Regions from separate parts of the Mycobacterium liflandii genome, predicted to be linked through region 2. Evidence: riboswitches for the same ligand, from Rfam matches in the RefSeq annotation. Region 2 holds a riboswitch; each other region holds the start of a gene.
What was found. Region 2 has a riboswitch for magnesium ahead of CKW46_RS14060 (PPE family protein). Riboswitches for the same ligand answer to the same signal wherever they lie in the genome.
Positions count from the first base shown of each region.

Region 1 (5,627 bases), 2.3 Mb from region 2:
GGTGACCGCCAACCGGGAACAGATCTGCGCCTTCACCAACGGGTGCGCCGAGCAGAAGTCCGACAGCACCAGCGACGCAGTTGTCGAGGCAGACGGAACGGTGCCCAAACGCAGCGTTCCGGTGATCCCCGATCGCACCGCGTCCACCTCTGCCTTGAAGGCGTCGTGCTCGGCGATGATCCGCTTGGCCCAGACCACCAACCGCTCACCCTCCGGGGTGAGCCCCTCGAAGCTGTGGCCCCGATTGATCAAGGTGACGTTGAGTTCACGTTCGAGCTTGGCGATTGCCGAGGACAAGGCGGGCTGCGACACATAACACTTCTCCGCCGCCCGGGCGAAGTGGCGTTCCTGAGCTACCGCGACGAAGTACTCCAGTTGACGGAAGAGCACTGACACCTCCTCGGTCATGGGTACCGATTCGCTGAGGCTATCGCCCCCACCGGACCGTTGTCGCCCGCCGGTCCCCGATTGGGCCGCCAGGTCCTGCACCGTCGCGACAAGGTCCGCGCGCCATTGGGCGGTTCTCGTTACCCCGCAGCGCGGTTGGACCGCAGGCGCGGCGCGACGAGCCAGCCCGGACGTACGCGGAATCGGTATCGCTACCAGCGAATCCGACCCCGGAATCTGCGCCAACGTCAATTCCGGATTGATTTTCGGCGCACCGAGGAGTTTCACCCGAGACCCCGAATATGGGCCCGAATCCCGACCCCCAGGCTAACTGAGAATTGTTTGCTACACCCCGCGAGTGGGCACCTAACAACTAGAATGCGTTTAGTTGCTCGCACCATCTCGAAGGGCGGACGCCATGCGTCGAATAATTCGTTATCTATTCGTTATGGTTGCGATTACAGTATTGGCGGTCGTGGCAGCGGGCAGTCCCGCCACCGCGGCCCTGCCGGCCGCAGAGCCGATTCCGGGCGTTGCTTCGGTGTTGCCCGCGAACGGAGCGGTGGTAGGAGTGGCGCACCCCGTGGTGGTGACGTTCACCGCGCCAGTGACCAACCGCCGCGCCGCCCAACGGACCATTCACGTCCTTTCACCGAGCAACATGACCGGACACTTCCAGTGGGTCCAAAGCAACCTCGTGCAGTGGGTGCCGGACCGATACTGGCCCACCCACACGCGCGTTTCGGTGGGGGTGCAGGAACTGACCACCGGCTTCGAGACCGGTGACGAGCTGCTCGGTGTGGCCAGCATCTCCGCGCACACCTTCACCGTCAGCCGCAACGGTGACGTGCTGCGCACCATGCCGGCGTCGATGGGCAAACCCAGTCGCCCCACTCCGATCGGCAGCTTCACCGCCTTGTCCAAAGAGCGCACCGTTGTCATGGACTCCCGCACCATCGGCATCCCGCTGAACTCGTCGGAGGGGTACATGATCACCGCCTCCTACGCGGTTCGGGTCACGTGGAGCGGAGTGTATGTCCATTCGGCGCCGTGGTCGGTGAACTCACAGGGCTACGCCAATGTGAGCCACGGGTGCATCAACCTGAGCCCGGATAACGCGGCGTGGTACTTCGACAGCGTCAACGTCGGCGATCCGATCGAGGTGGTCGGCTAGTCTTTGCGGCGCGCACAACGGTGCTGGCTGCCGGCTGAATCATCCAGCCGGTCAGCCGATCCCGGCCTGCACCACCTTGACAACCACCAGCACCACCGCGACCACGAGGTAGGCCCGCAGGGTGAATAGGCCCAGCCGGTGTGCCGGCGACATGGCCGGGCGGGCAAGGTCGGTCAGATTGGGGGTACACCACTGGGCCCGGTCCTGTTGGCGAATGGCACGCCGTTCGGCACGGCTGAGCAACTTGGCGTCGTTGATCTCATCGACCTCCCCGGGATCCAGCCCGCCGCCCAGGGATTGCGAGATGGCCTCCGCGTCGCGTCGGCCGCTGCGCCGGCGGCCGGTGATGAGCACCGCAGCGCCGCCCATCATGCCGATCGCCGCGCCGGCCACCAGACCTATCTCGATGGCGGCGGTCGACAGGCGCGGAAAGAAGGTCGTTACCGTCAGCGCCAGCGACAGCAAGACCAGACACCAGACCGTGGTCCAAGCAATAATGTTCTGCCGCAGGGTGTTTACCCACGGACCCAGTACCGCATGGTCGTTGCAGAGCAACACCAGAAATACCGTTGCCGACGGTAGCAGGATGCCGGCGAGGGCCTGCACACCCTGGGTCACCAAGCCGAGCAAGTAGTCGGGGCTGAACGCTACCGCGGCTGAAATCGCAAGTAGCGCCGCGTAGCCGCCGTAGAACAGCGGGGCCTCACTGATCTTCCAGTGCAGCGAGTGCCTTTTGCCCATCGCGTCGCCAACGGCATAGGTGGTGGCCAGCCCGATGGCGTTCGCGCCGATCAGCGATGCGTCGAGTAGCACGACTGCGAACAGGATGCCCACGGTGGAGCCGAAGTGGTTGGTCAAACTCGTTGCGACCGCGCCCGCGTCACTGAAGTGGCCGACGTCGGAGGTGCCGGCCAGGCCGAATGCGGTCACCGCCATCAGCGCTGTCGCCCCGACGATCACCACGACGATGCCGAGTACCAGATCCGCTCGTGCGTAGGGAATCCAGCGCGCCGTGATGCGCTTGTCCACCACGTTGGACTGCTGAAAGAACAACTGCCATGGTGCGATCGTGGTGCCGACGATCGCCACGATGAGCAACAGCACCGTGGAGTCCAGTCCTCCGGGGAAGCGTGGCACCAAACCACCCACCGTCCCCGAGAACGTCGGATGCACCAGTAGCGCCATCGGAATGATCACCACGTTGACCGCGATCAGCAGAAACATCATCTGCTCCCAGCGGCGAAATGAGCCGCCGGCGACCACCGCGAACAACAGCACCGCGGCGGCCGGGATGGCGACCGCCTTCGGGCAGCCGAGAAAGCCGAGGGCCATTGATACGCCGATGAATTCGGTGACGATGGTCAGCGCATTGAGGATCAACAGGTCGCCGACGCTGAACGCGCCCCAGAACTTGCCGAAGCGCTCGAAGATCAGTCGCGCGTGCCCGACCCTTACGACCGCACCCAGGCGCAACACCATTTCCTGGTTCACGTATAGCACCGGGATCAGCAAGGCCAGGGTCCAGAGCAGGGTCATCCCGTAGTTCTGGCCGGCCTGAGCGTAAGTGGCGACACCACCGGCGTCGTTGTCGCCGACCATCACGATCAGCCCGGGACCGCTGATGACCATCAGGGTCCGCAGACGCTGCCACCGCCGGGAAGCTACGCCGTCGCCATCCCGCCGGATCCGGCCGAACGCACCAACGATGTCGCCGGTATGGGCCGAATCCAGGACGGCGGCGTCGGCGGAGTGCACAGCGGAATTCGGGGCACCGCGACGCGAAGTGGATATCGAGGTCATCAACGTCTCGCTATCGATACAGAGGTGGCGAACCGGACAGCGCAAGCCACTCCCGGCGACGGACACCGGGTCAGCGTCCGCCGCCGAGTTCGTTGCGGCTCAGGGAATTAGCGGTAGTTGTTGGTGCCCAGATCTGGATGTCCACCCAGCGACGCGGTAACCACCGCGATCGGCATCCTGGACACGTAGCAGTTGGCGCGCTCCTGCGGTGTCAGGACGAAGTGGGCGGACCACTTGTTGGTCAGCCGCCGGCCCGCACTGAGCAGCGAACGTCCCGGAAAACCGGTCATGTAGGGAATACGTTGTGTAGCAACCAAAGCCATGATCTTACTCCTGGTGGGAAAACCGATCGGCTTACGTCATTCAACGCGTCAAGGTGTCCCGGGCCTTCATGGCGCTGGTGCCCCACGGATTGGGCACAGATCCTGGTGAAGGCCCGACAAGGCTTAGGCGGTAGAAGAAATGCCGGAACCGGATCGGGGGAAGACGGATTTCGGATAGGGACTATCGCCCGGACTGATGTCACTCATGTCTCGCCCTCACCTCCTCACGGCCATGACACACGGGGGTGTCGTCACATCACCTATGCAAGAGGGATGACCGTACGGCGACGCATCGTCGAACGCACTCCTCTCGTGGGAGCTTCGGCACTGCACGGCGTATCCGGACTATCCGGAAGCCACTTGGGCTCAACCCTTAGGCCGGGAAGAGCTGTCCTGACCCGGGGCATCTCTCGACGTTCGGGGTCAGTGGCCTGTATCCATGCAGACGCCTCGCCTACCGAGGTGCTTGCGGGAACCATGCTCGCACCGAAACCCGCTGCTCGTCAAACGGCTATTTGGTAACGGCCACCACCAACGATGGCACTGGCGATGGTGGCGGCCTACCCTCGCCGGCATGGGCACCACTTTGCAGGACGCCAAAGTCGCCGCGGCGCTGGACCGGATGTACGCCGCAGCCGCAAACGAAATGACGGCGCTGCGCGAGCGACGCGCTGAAATCGAACGGCTGTGGTCTGGGGATGCGCAGCAACGGGCCGACGCGATGAGCGAGTTCTACATCCCGGTGACACCGGAGGCCGGCCGACTCATGTATGCGCTGATCCGTGCGATCCGACCCACGACCGTCGTCGAGTTCGGAATGTCGTTCGGCATATCCACCATCCATCTCGCGGCCGCGGTTCGCGACAACGGCAGCGGCCGGGTGGTGACCACCGAACTCAACGCCAGCAAGATCGCCGCCGCCAAGCAGACCTTCGCCGACACCGAGCTGGCCGACGTGATCACCGTCGCCGAAGGGGATGCGCTCGCGACGCTGACAACCGTGCCCGGACTGGTCCAATTCGTGCTGCTCGACGGCTGGAAAGACCTGTACCTACCCGTCGTCAGGCTGCTGGAGCCGGTGCTGCCGGCGGGTGCATTGATCCTTGCCGACAACACCGAGTCCGCCGGTTCCCGGCCGTACCTGGACTACATCCGGGACCCCGCCAACGGCTACGTGAGCTTCAACTTTCCCGCCAGAAGCCGCGACAGCATGGAAATCAGCTGTCGCACGGCCGATTAACGACTAGCGCAACGACTCCTCGAGCCACGGTATCAGCCACTTCACACCCTCTGGGGTGAGGTGAACGCCGTCACTGCGCACCTGAATCCCGTCAACCTTGGCCGTATAAACCCCATCTGGGGACAGCTTCTTGTTGAGGTCGATGATCCCGACGTTTCGGTGTTGGCTAACTGTCTTGCGCAACATGTCGTTCCATTGCCTGACCCGGTCCGGCTGGTCCTCCGGGTACAAGCGGCCATCCGGCTTCTCGCCGCCCCGGCTGTAGGGCACCGTGGCCACCATCACCCGGACACCACTGGATCCGACGATCTTGAGCGCCCGCTGCAATTCGAAGTTGAGATACCCATCGAAGGTCGGGTCTCCGATGTGAGTCCACTTTCCTTCGTTCACCCGGTCCACGGTCTCCCAGCGACCGATGATCAGCAGCGCGACATCGGGCCGGTCTTGACTGACCTGGGCGGACCATCTGCTGGGCCAGGTATCGCACTCCGGCCGTTGCTCCAATGTCTGACCGATGTAGCGATACGGCGTGCCCCGCACCAGGCTGCAACCGATGACGGTGTGGTCGATAAATCGGAATCCGGGTGTGGCGGGCAGGTAATGCATCATGGTCCAGCCGATCGAGTCACCGAACACCGAAACGGTGAATGGCCGGTTCGGATCTCGTGGCGCGGCGGCTGGCCCCGGCGCGGCCGGCTCCGGC
Region 1 is NZ_CP023138.1:824,860-830,486, reverse strand. Features, by position in the region: gene CKW46_RS03880 (LysR family transcriptional regulator) at 1-390, opposite strand, end outside; gene CKW46_RS03875 (L,D-transpeptidase) at 806-1,561, shown strand; gene CKW46_RS03870 (NRAMP family divalent metal transporter) at 1,613-3,361, opposite strand; gene CKW46_RS03865 (hypothetical protein) at 3,469-3,684, opposite strand; M-box (ykoK) riboswitch at 3,983-4,153, opposite strand; gene CKW46_RS03860 (O-methyltransferase) at 4,259-4,924, shown strand; gene CKW46_RS03855 (SGNH/GDSL hydrolase family protein) at 4,928-5,627, opposite strand, start outside.
Region 1: another riboswitch for magnesium. It lies ahead of CKW46_RS03865 (hypothetical protein); the one in region 2 lies ahead of CKW46_RS14060 (PPE family protein).

Region 2 (5,627 bases):
CCGCCACCGGATTCGTGGTTTGCGGCGGCTCGGTAAATGGCGTCAGCGCCGAGGCCGCGGCCGCAGTGCCGGCATAGGCGTACATTGCCGCCGCGTCTTGGGCCCACATCTCCAGGTATTGGGCTTCGGCGGCCGCGATAGCGGGAGTGTTTTGTCCGAAGATGTTGGTCGCGATCAGCGCCATCAGTAACGCGCGATTGGCCGCGATCACCGGCGGTGGCACCGTGGCCGCAAATGCCGTCTCATACGCGCCGGCGGCCAGCTTCGCCTGGGTGGCGGCCTGCTCGGCTTGAACGCCCGTGGTATTGATCCAGGTCACGTAGGGTGCGGCCGCTGCCGCCATCGTGATCGACGACGCACCGGTCCACGGTGCCACGGTCAAGCCTTGGACCGTTGAGCCATACGAAGCTGCCATGGATTGCAGCTCGGCGGCCAGCTCGTCCCACGCCGCGGCCGCAGCTATCAGCGGCGCCGCGCCTGGCCCCACATACATCCGCCCCGAGTTGATCTCCGGCGGAAGCGCCCCAAAGTCAATCATCTGCTACCTCCGGTTCTTAGCTGAACGCCAGGGTAATCACGAAGCTGTAGTCCCGCACGATGCTGGCCTCGGCTCTTATCGAACTCATTAACCACCCCCTGAACTCTCCAATGATTGATCCACCGAGCCACAACAAAAACTATCTCATATCCCCGCGGAAAAAATCCCAAATCGTCCTTTGGCTAGCCACTATTCGCGCCCCCATGGCCGCATACGACGTTGATCTTGAATGAGGCATATTTGCACCGCGTTCCCGCCGCGTGATCTCGATGTTAAAAATCGATCTCACCACCCCAGCGGCGCGTGTGAAGCTTCCGCTCAGCGATGCACTGCCGCCACTACCTATGCACCTAGACACAGTTATAACCCAACTCATGGCAAACCACCGCCCAGGCGGAGCCGCGTTCACCATCAACGCAGAGGACAAACACGATCGATGGGCGATTATTGACACACAAGTCCATATTTGTATTTTGCAGGCGAAATCGCACGGCGCCATTCTCGAACGAGCGGAAATGTCCCACTAAGAACAGCATTACAGTTTCACTAATATGAATTCATGTAGTAATTTCACGCTACCCACCGTAATGACCGACGGTGCGACGCTACCAACGGATAAGGCTGCCGCATGGCCTCCCGGATTTGATGCGTGATGGCGAGGAGTTTGATTGCTGAACACGTGGGTGCGAACGTCGCCAACTGCCAGGGGGAACGATGTCCACTCCCGTGGCGCAGGCAGTTACCGGCGCAGTACCGGATCAGCCGGAGCCGGGGCTCCAGACGACCGGGTAAGCATCGACTTCACCGAACTGACGGCTGCTCGTCATGGGGCGTTCTCCTTGCGTCGGAGGAAGGTTACGCACCTCGCGGGCAACCAGGTTCACAATCGGCTGTTACTCGGCTGGCTGGTTGCTGCAGGTTTGCTGGCAGGCCATCGCCCGGCGTGCCATGACGGTCCCGCGGCCGGGCGTGAAGCTTGTGCGCTGCAAATACCGCAGCCCACGGAGCAACATGACTACCGGACGTGGTCGACGATGTCCTTTGCGTGATCCGACTTCGCCTCGGCCGCAGATTTCCCCGCAGCTATCCCGCCGCGGGAGGGCGGGCGACAAAGATGGGGCGGAAGCCGTATTGGGGCAAAGCCCGCCCAAACGGCTGCCCAGCCATATTCCCGAACGGCATGCCGGGCATGCCGGCCGCCGCCGTCGGCGGAGGCGCGACCATCGGTGTGCCGCCCAGGGCTGAACCCAGCGGGCTGGCCAGTGGAGCTGCCCCCGTCCAACTCGGCGGCACCGACAACTTGCCGACGATGGCGGCGTTGCCCGCGGCCGCCAGCCCGGCCTGGCCACCGACGGACCCGAGCGGCGCGGAAAGCGCACCGCCGAGCGCGCCAGAACCCGTGGTTCCGAGCGCGTCCTCGGCCGCATCCGCCACCGCTGCGGTGCCCAGCATGCCGAGAAAGGGGGTGACCATATTGCTCGGCAGCAGAAAGCCGGTCGAGGCGATGGTGTTCCAGATATTGGCGTTGGGCCCGAACTCCGACCACAGCGTGGCTAGCCAGGACTGGCCATTGCCGGACAGCAACGTGCTCAGCAGCCCGGACGGCGCGGATGCCGAAGTGTTGGAAGACGCCAGTCCCTGCAACACGTTGGGAACTGCCGACATCAGCTGGGCCAGCGTTGACTGCTGTGCCAGCAGCCCAGCCGGATTGGTGTTGTGCTGCGGCTCGAGGAACTCGCTTAGCCGCGTGGCGGCGGCCGACGAGCCGGCATAGCCGTACATGGCCATGGCGTCCTGGGCCCACATCTCGCAGTATTGGGCCTCTACGGCTGCGATTGCCGGAGTATTCTGCCCCAGCACATTGGTCGCGACCAGCACCATCAATTGAGCCCGATTAGCTGTAATCACCGTGGGCGCCACGGTGGCCGAGAAGGCAGCTTCGTAGGCTGCCGCAGCGGCTGCCGCCTGTACCGCACTCTCCTCAGCCTGCGCGGCGGTGGTGCTCATCCATGCCACGTACGGCGCTGCCGCAGCCGCCATCGAGGCCGACGCCGGGCCGTACCATTCCTCGCCGGTCAACGCCCTGAGCACTGAGTCGTAGGACAACACGGTGACGCGAAGCTCCGCAGCCAGGCCCTTCCAGGCTGAGGCTGCGGCAAGCATCGGGGCGGAGCCTGGCCCCGAATACATACGTGCGGAATTGATTTCGGGTGGCAGTGTGGCGAAATCCAGACTGGCGGTCATCGCTGGCTTCTTTCTCTACCTGGCCGTGATGGCGTTGGCGGCCGTTACGGCCGAGTGGGACGCGGGGCGGGCATCGGGTTGCGTAGCCCTAGCGCCCGATTGCGCTCCGGTGCACGCTCGGTGCCCTATACATGGGCGCTATCCACCGAATTATGTTGTGGCCCAGCTTTATATCGGTCCAGGGGCCACATGGCATCGGGCTTCTCCTGACGCACAACGACACAGCGCCGATACCGCAACTTCGCGCGCTTCAGCTACACGTCCGCAGCACAGGCTAAGGCGTGCCGATCAAACAAACGTGGATGAAACCGTGTCAGATAACGAAAAGGGCGCCGGGATCGGATCGAAACGAAATGGCCGTTGGTCTCGAATACGGTCTATCACCGGGACTCACTTCGCACTCACCTCCTCGGGGCCGGGGCACGCGGGGTGCCAGTCACACAGCACATAGAGGCGAGTGCCCAGCACGACGACTGAGCGCGGCACCCCTCTCGTCAGAGCTTTGGCACCACACGGCGTATCCGACGCTTTCAAGCCGGAAGTCACTTGGGCTCAACCCTTAAGCCGGGAAGAGCTGTCCTGACCCGGGGCGTCTTTCGACGTTCGAGGTCAGTGGCCTGTATCCGTGCAGACGCCTCACCTAGCGAAGTGCTTGCAGAGGTCATAGTTTCACTCGAAGCGGTGACCGTCAACCCAACGCGCCCGTGGCTGCCCGATCATGCCGGTAAGGCGATGCGCCATCGTGTGCCGGGTTTTGTTTCATCGCAGCGCTTTTCGCTGTCTTCAGGTCACACACGCGGAGCGGCGCAACTCCGCCGGCTTCGGTGCAAGCGCGTTGTTCAGCCGCCCGAGAGCGGGCGCGGCATTATCGTCAGCCGGAATCCGTACCGGGGTCCGGTGCCGTAGCTGCGCGCGTAGGCGCCCGGAGCAGGTACCCCGGGTACGCCAGGCATCGCCGCACTCGCCTCCGGGGCGGTAGCGGTGCCAGCGCCCGGGAGCGCGGTGGCGACATGATCTGTCACTTCGGTGGTCCCCGCCCAGCTCGGCGGGACCGACAGTCGACCCACCATGGTCGCCTGGTTGGTTCCCGCGGCGACTCCCCCCAGGCCCGATTGCGGAACTGTCATTCTTGTCCAAACGGCATCGCCGGAATCGGATCCCGTAATTGGCAACGCAATCCCTGGTAAGCCGTCTAGGGCCAACGCATTGACGTCGGCCATTGCCGATATCACGGCGGGCACGACGATCCCCGGAGCCGTGTATCCGGCCGAGATGACTCCATTTGCCAATGAGGAGTTCAAGAAGGTCCCGAAGGCGTTTCCATCGTTGCCGTCCAGAAAGTTCAGGATGTCAGCAAGCAGACCCGACCCTGCAATGGTGTCCAGCGGTGCCGCCGCCGGTGCGGCGAGTCCTTGCAGACTTGCCGGTACCGCGGACATGAGTTGGGGCAGTTCGGTCTGCGTGAGGCCGCCCATAGCGGTACTCGCCGCCTGGGCAACCGCCGCGGTCTGACCCGCCAGCCCGGAGCGGCTGGCGGTGTGTGCTGGTTCCGAAAATGGTTCCAACGTGGATGCCACCGCGGAACCGGCCGCATACCCGTACATGGCTGTCGCATCCTGCGCCCACATCTCGGCGTATTCGGCCTCGGTAGCCGCGATCGCCGGTGTGTTGATGCCCAGAAAATTGGTAGCCACCAGCGTCAGCAACTGCACCCGGTTCGCCGCAACCACACTCGGCGGCACCGTCATGGCGAACGCGGCCTCGAACGCCGCCGCGGCCGCCGCCGCCTGACCGGCCGTCTGCGCGGCCTGTAGCCCGGTGGCGCTCAGCCACGTCACATACGGGGCCGCCGCTGCCGCCATAGCCGCCGAAGCTGGCCCCAGCCAGCCGTCGCTGAGCAAAGCCGAGAGCACCGACTCGTATGCCGCTGCCGTCAAAAGCATTTCCGCGGAAACGTCATCCCACGCCGCCATAGCGGCGAGCATGGGCGCTGACCCTGGGCCCGAATACATGCACAGGGAGTTGACTTCCGGTGGCAGGGCCCCGAAATCCATTGCCGGCAAGACCATTACCCGAGCCTCAACGCGAGGGAGTCATGCTGGCAGATTCGGTAGCCGCGGCAGTCCCGGAACCGATCGTCGATGTCACGGTGACTTCCGTCTCGTCATCCAGCAGCTGGCGGGCGCCCCATGATCGTTGGGCGGAATCCGTACCGGGGGCATTGCCGAGGCTGTGCCCGTAAATGCCCGCGGGCATACCTGGAATGCCGGGCATCCCGACTGCCGCTTCGGGGACAACGGCCGTACTGGTCCAGCCGCCGCCCGGGGCTGCCGCACCGGCGTGATTGGCCACCGCTGTTGCCACGCCCAGCTTTGGGGAACAGACATTCGCCCGACCAGCTCAGCCTGGTTCATACCCGCCGAGATTCCTCCAGTCCCCAGCGTGGCTGCCGTCTCCTCACCCAGAACCGGCAAACTTTCCGGGCTTGCCGATGATGCCGCGGGTATCCACGACGGATTTCCTTCGCCGGACCCCATGGGCGGTACCGCGGCCGATTCCTGGGCACCCAGTGCCACTGCATTGATATCGGCCATTGCGGCCCAGATTGCGGGTCCGACGACGGCACGGCTGACGTATCCGGCTGAGACGAACCCGTTCACCAATGACGAGTTCAAAAAGACCCCGTACGGGTTCCAGTCGTTGCCATCCAGGAAGTTCAGCAGTGCGGCAAGCAGCCCGGATCCGGGAATGGCGTCTATCGGCGATGCGGCCGCTGGTGAGGCCAGCCCCTACAGGCTCGCCGGCACCGCGGACATCAGTTGTGGCAGCTCCGTCTGAGTGAGGT
Region 2 is NZ_CP023138.1:3,119,112-3,124,738, reverse strand. Features, by position in the region: gene CKW46_RS14065 (PPE family protein) at 1-538, opposite strand, end outside; gene CKW46_RS14060 (PPE family protein) at 1,622-2,782, opposite strand; M-box (ykoK) riboswitch at 3,262-3,437, opposite strand; gene CKW46_RS14055 (PPE family protein) at 3,622-4,851, opposite strand; partial or broken gene CKW46_RS14050 (PPE family protein) at 4,862-5,627, opposite strand, start outside.

Region 3 (5,627 bases), 940 kb from region 2:
GAGTTGGCAGCATCCGCAGCGTAGCCGGTTCGGCCGCCCAGCCACGCAAAGCGAGCGTCTTGGGAAATGCGTGTCGCGGGACCTGTCCAATGCCGCGGCAGCGCGCAGTTTGTCATGTGATGGCCGTTTTGTGCTGCGCCGCAACGAGTCTGCAATTGACTCGCGAGTTGATAGTTCATAGTGTGCTGGTAGTCGGCGAGCCCAACGGAGTGATAGACTATGACTATTCCCCGCGTGCCACTACTGTCGGTCAACGAGGCCAAGGCCGCCGCCGACGAAGCGGGCGTGCCCAACTACATGGCTGAGCTCAGCATCTTTCAGGCGTTACTGAACCATCCGCGGCTGGCCCGGACCTTCAACGACCTGCTCGCGACCATGCTCTGGCATGGCGCCCTCGACCCTCGGCTGCGCGAATTGGTGATCATGCGGATCGGGTGGCTTACCGCGTGCGACTACGAATGGACCCAGCACTGGCGCGTTGCCTCCGGCCTGGGGGTCTCCGCCCAGAACCTACTCGGGGTGCGTGATTGGCGCCAATACAACGGATTCGGTCCGACCGAGCGTGCTGTGTTGGCGGCGACCGACGACATCGTGCGCGACGGCGCGGTGAGTGCCTCGAGCTGGGCGGAGTGTGAGCGCGAATTGCATGGGGACGTAACGGTTCTTACCGAACTCGTCACCGCGATCAGTGCGTGGCGCATGGTTGCCTCGATCCTGCACAGCCTCAAGGTTCCGTTGGAGGATGGCGTGGCGAGCTGGCCGCCCGATGGCTGTTCGCCCTAGCGGCAACGTCGCCGCAGTTGCGGAACAGCACGGGTGAATTCTTCGGCCGAGTTCGCGAAGGCTGAACACGTAACGCGTTGAGTGTCATGCGATTCGATTGACATATCGGTCTGGGATTCTTAGCGTCGGGAAATGCGAACCAGAGTGGCCGAAATGCTCGGCGTCGAGTTTCCCATCTGCGCTTTTAGCCACTGCCGAGACGTGGTCGCCGCGGTGACCAACGCGGGCGGTTTCGGGATTCTGGGTGCCACCGCTCACAGCCCGAAACGGCTGGAGAGCGAGCTGACCTGGATCGAGGAGCAAACGCGCGGAAAGCCCTACGGAGTTGACCTGTTGTTGCCGCCCAAATACGTCGGGGCGGAGCAGGGAGGAATCGACCCGGTGCAGGCTCGCGAGTTGGTGCCCAAAGCGCATCGGGCGTTCGTCGAGGAACTGCTGGCCCGCTACGGCATCGCACCGTCCCCGGAAGCCGGAGCGGAGCGGATTTCGCGATCCGGGGGAGGGCTCAACATCTCGCCGAAAGGCTACGAGCCGCTGTTGGACGTGGCCTTCAGCCACGACATCCGCCTGATTGCCAGTGCGCTGGGGCCGCCGCCGAGCGATCTCGTCGAGCGGGCTCACAAGAAGGAAGTGCTGGTAGCGGCCCTGGCCGGGACCACCCAACACGCGCGACGACACGCGGCGGCCGGTGTCGACCTGATCGTCGCGCAGGGCACCGAGGCCGGCGGTCATACCGGCGAGGTGGCCACGATGGTGCTGGTTCCCGAGGTGGTGGATGCGGTTGCGCCGACACCCGTACTGGCCGCCGGCGGCATCGCCCGCGGCCGCCAGATCGCCGCCGCACTGGCCCTTGGAGCCGAAGGCGTGTGGTGCGGGTCGGTTTGGTTGACCACCGAGGAAGCCGAGACGGTCCCGGCGGTCAAGGACAAGTTCTTGGCGGCGACCTCCTCGGATACCGTGCGTTCGCGGTCGATGACGGGCAAACCGGCACGGATGCTGCGCACCGCCTGGACCGACGAATGGGCCCGCCCCGATACCCCCGAACCCCTTGGTATGCCGCTGCAGACCACGCTGATCACCGATTCGCAGATCCGAATCAACCAGGCTGCCGTCCAACCCGGAGCCAAGGCACGGGAACTGGCCACCTATTTCGTGGGTCAGGTTGTCGGTTCGCTTGACCGTGTGCGGCCGACTCGGTCGGTGGTGCTGGAGATGGTCGAGGAGTTCATCGACACCATCGGGCGGCTGGAGCGACTCGCCGATTGATCGTCGACACCTGATTCAAAGCCATCTCAAATACATCGACTTCGGTATCAAAAGCCCAGGTCAGAAGCGTCTAACCTGGCGAAAAGCTGTCAGCGTGCCGGGGGAAAGCGTAAAGAATCGGACACGGGCACCGGTTCACGTTGACCCGCGCAGCCCGGTCATGCATGATCGGTCAGGCAAGCACCTCGTTAGGTGAGGCGGCTACACGAACATAGGCCACTGACCCCGAACGTCGAAAGACGCCCCGGGTCAGGACAGCTCCTCCCGGCTTAAGGGTTGAGCCCAGGTGGCTTCCGGTTTACCGGACACGTCGTGTGGTGCCAAAGCTTTGACGAGTGGGGTGTGGATTCTCCGACGTTCGTCGGGCATCTGTACTCCTTTGCGCATGGAAATCGTGCGGTTATCCGCACGCGTCGTGGTTGTGAGGAGGTGAGGGACGCATGAGTTCCAGTGGCAGTCCGGGTCGATATCCGGGCTATGTTTCGTCCCGATCCGGCCCCAAGCGCGACGTCCTCAGCTGAATCTGCCCACGCAGATGGTCTGCGGACCAAACGCTCTTGGATCGGAATCGCTACGGGACGGGACATATCAGTCCAATTCATTCTCGTTTCGAACCTGTCCGGGAGGGCATCATGACCGTAGCTGTTTTCGACGAAGTGGTAACCGTATCGCCCGCGCCGCGGCTGACGGTAGTACGCGATGGAACGCCACCTCCGGCTCCGGCTGCCAAGAAGAAGTCGGCCAACCGCAGCGACTTCGTCGGGGGCGACCCGCTGGTCGCCGGCGCGGCTCGGTTGCTGAGCGTTCCGGTGCGCCACGTCTACGCCGCACTCTGGCGCGTTGGATTGCTCGAAGTCCAGGCGTGAGCCATGGATTGCGAGCATCGCAGCCTTACGAGCGAGTCCGTAGCTGACGCACGGTTCCAAGGGGTTGCCACGCCACAGACGTAGGCGTCTGTGTTCTGTGGCTTGGCAACCCCTTGGAACTATTGGCGCGCAACAACCGCGTCCGCGCGCCGGGTTGATGCAGTCGGCGTTGGGCGGCGGCCCCGCCCTTGGCGTCGACTGCGGCGCTGGTTCCGGAATGGACTTGGGCGCCGACCCGGTCAGTGTACGGTCAACTCATGTCCGTACTGATTATTGTCCCGGTGTTCGGGCAGCATGAGTACACGCATGCATTGGTCGGTGACTTGGAGCGCGAGAGCGCGGAGTATCTGATCGTCGACAACCGGGGCGACTACCCCAAGATCGGCAATGAACGCGTTGTCACGCCGCGTGAAAACCTGGGCTGGGCGGGGGGGAGTGATCTCGGATTCCGAATTGCGTTCTCGGAAGGGCACTCCTACGCGATGACACTCAACAACGACACCCGGATCTCAAAGGGATTCGTCGCCGGCCTGCTCGATCCGCGCCTGCCCGCCGATACCGGAATCGTTGGGCCGATGATCGATCACGGGTTCCCGTGCGCGGAAGATGACCAGAAACCCGAGGCCGCGAACTACATTCCCCGACCGCGATATCGGGCGGTAAGTGCGGTCGAGGGAACCGCACTTGCGTTGTCTCGAGAATGCTGGCGGTCGGTCGGAGGCATGGACCTGCGCACCTTCGGCCGCTACGGGTGGGGCGTGGACCTTGATCTAGCCCTGCGTGCTCGCGATGCTGAGTTCGGTTTGTACACAACCGAGATGGCGTACATCAACCATTTCGGCCGCGGAACGGCCAACAAGCATTTCGGGAAGTTTCGGTACTTGATCGGCGCCAACTCCGCCATGGAGCGGGCAATGCGGCGTGTTCATGGCCGTAAGTGGCGCAAGCTATTTCCCCCGGGACGCTGCCGCAAGCGGCGCCGGGAAGCCCGATCACGTACACGGCCCACCAGCTCGAGCAGTGACTTCGGCCGCTTCCTCAATCTGACGACAACCTCTCGGGATAACTCTCAGGAGGTGGGCTTTGAAGCTGATGGTGACGCGATGCAGGCGTATTGCAGGTATCGGCCATCGGCGAAGTATCCGAGGGTCAGTACGGCCAGCGCTACGCCAATGGCCCCGTTCCAGGCGTTGATTCCCGCGATCCGGCGTACCCCGAAGCCTGACGTCTTGAACAACCGCACCAGGCTCCTGCGGGTAAAGAAGCGAATGTAGGTGCGGTCGAAGGTGCCAAAATCCTCCTGCGGGAAATCCTTTCGAAACAGCACCTTGCTCAGAGCCGGTAGGAAACGGATGTTAGGGACCGCCGCGACGACGACGCCCTCGGACGTGAGCTTGCACCGAAGCTGTTTCAGCGTCGCAGTCGGGTCGACCAGGCGCTCCAAGACGTCGTTACAGACGATCACGTCAAAGTGGTTGTCCGGCAGCTCCGCGATCCGCTCGGCTACGGTGCCGACGAGTACCCGGTCGATAGCCGCGCTGGCCTGTTGGGCCGCTTGTGAGTCGGACTCGATGCCCCAGACCTCTGCGCCAGTACGCTCCTTGAGCGTTGCCCCGAGCGTGCCCTGCCCGCAGTGGAGGTCAAGGATCCGTTGTGCGGTTGTTGGAACGAACCGCAATATCTCCGTCTGCGTCGGGCGGTAATACTCAGTAACACTTTTCGATTCTCTGGCGATGTGCATGGCTGCTATTCCGTCCTGTAAAGCGAAGCGCCCCCGAGCATAGCCCCGTCGCGCCGGTCGTTATCGGGGTTCCAGCAACCAGATCCTGCTAGGATCGCTTCGTGTTGGGTGAGGCCTCAACCGGGGGGAATACCGATATGGCCGGCTCTCGGGAGCTGCGTTTCTCTATCGTCATTCCCGCACACAATGAAGAGGAATACATCGCTTCCACCCTCGAACACGCCAGTAGCCTTTCATATCCCACCGAGTCCTTTGAAGTAATCGTGGTGGAGAACGGCTCCTCGGACCGCACCCTCGATGTCGCAAGACAGTTCGAGGGCCGCAACGTCCGCGTTTTCACCAGCGACACGGCCGGAGTATCGGCAGCAAAGAACTTCGGTATCGACCGGCTGTCACCGCACAGCGACTGGGTGGTCTTCTTGGATGCGGACACGATCCTGAAGCCCAATTTCCTCCTCGATCTCGATGCGCAGTTGCGGGCATCACGCAAGACGCTCTCCGTGGGTACCACGAAGGTTCTGCCGCTCGGTGGCGGCCGGCACGCGCGCGCCTGGTTCGCCTGTTATGACCTACTGCACCGGTTGGGTGGCTCATATGCCATCCAGATAGCCAAGCGTTCGCTGTTTCCGGAGCTCAGATTCGACGAGCATCTCATCATGGGGGAGGACCTGCTGCTGATCAAGCAGGCCCGCAAGCTCGGCAAGTTCTTCTATGTGCCAACGGACACGGTCTATACCTCGACCCGCCGGTTCGACACCGTCGGGTACTGGCGGCTCTATTTCCAGTGGGCCTCGTTCGAAATATTGCCGCGGCGGCTACAAAAGCGCCGTGGCTACAAAGTCATCCGATAGATCGCTTTCCTACCGGGGAGTATTGGCCGCCCGGACGCCGGCGGCACAGTCTTGGACTGTTAGTCGACCATCGGGTCCGAAAGCATCCTGAATGGAACCACGCCGTGCGGGCCGTGCTCA
Region 3 is NZ_CP023138.1:4,060,249-4,065,875, reverse strand. Features, by position in the region: gene CKW46_RS18100 (carboxymuconolactone decarboxylase family protein) at 220-783, shown strand; gene CKW46_RS18095 (nitronate monooxygenase) at 916-2,049, shown strand; M-box (ykoK) riboswitch at 2,227-2,396, shown strand; gene CKW46_RS18090 (Rv1535 family protein) at 2,682-2,915, shown strand; partial or broken gene CKW46_RS18085 (glycosyltransferase family protein) at 3,158-3,883, shown strand; gene CKW46_RS18080 (class I SAM-dependent methyltransferase) at 3,985-4,656, opposite strand; gene CKW46_RS18075 (glycosyltransferase family 2 protein) at 4,758-5,507, shown strand; gene CKW46_RS18070 (GAP family protein) at 5,625-5,627, opposite strand, start outside.
Region 3: another riboswitch for magnesium. It lies ahead of CKW46_RS18090 (Rv1535 family protein); the one in region 2 lies ahead of CKW46_RS14060 (PPE family protein).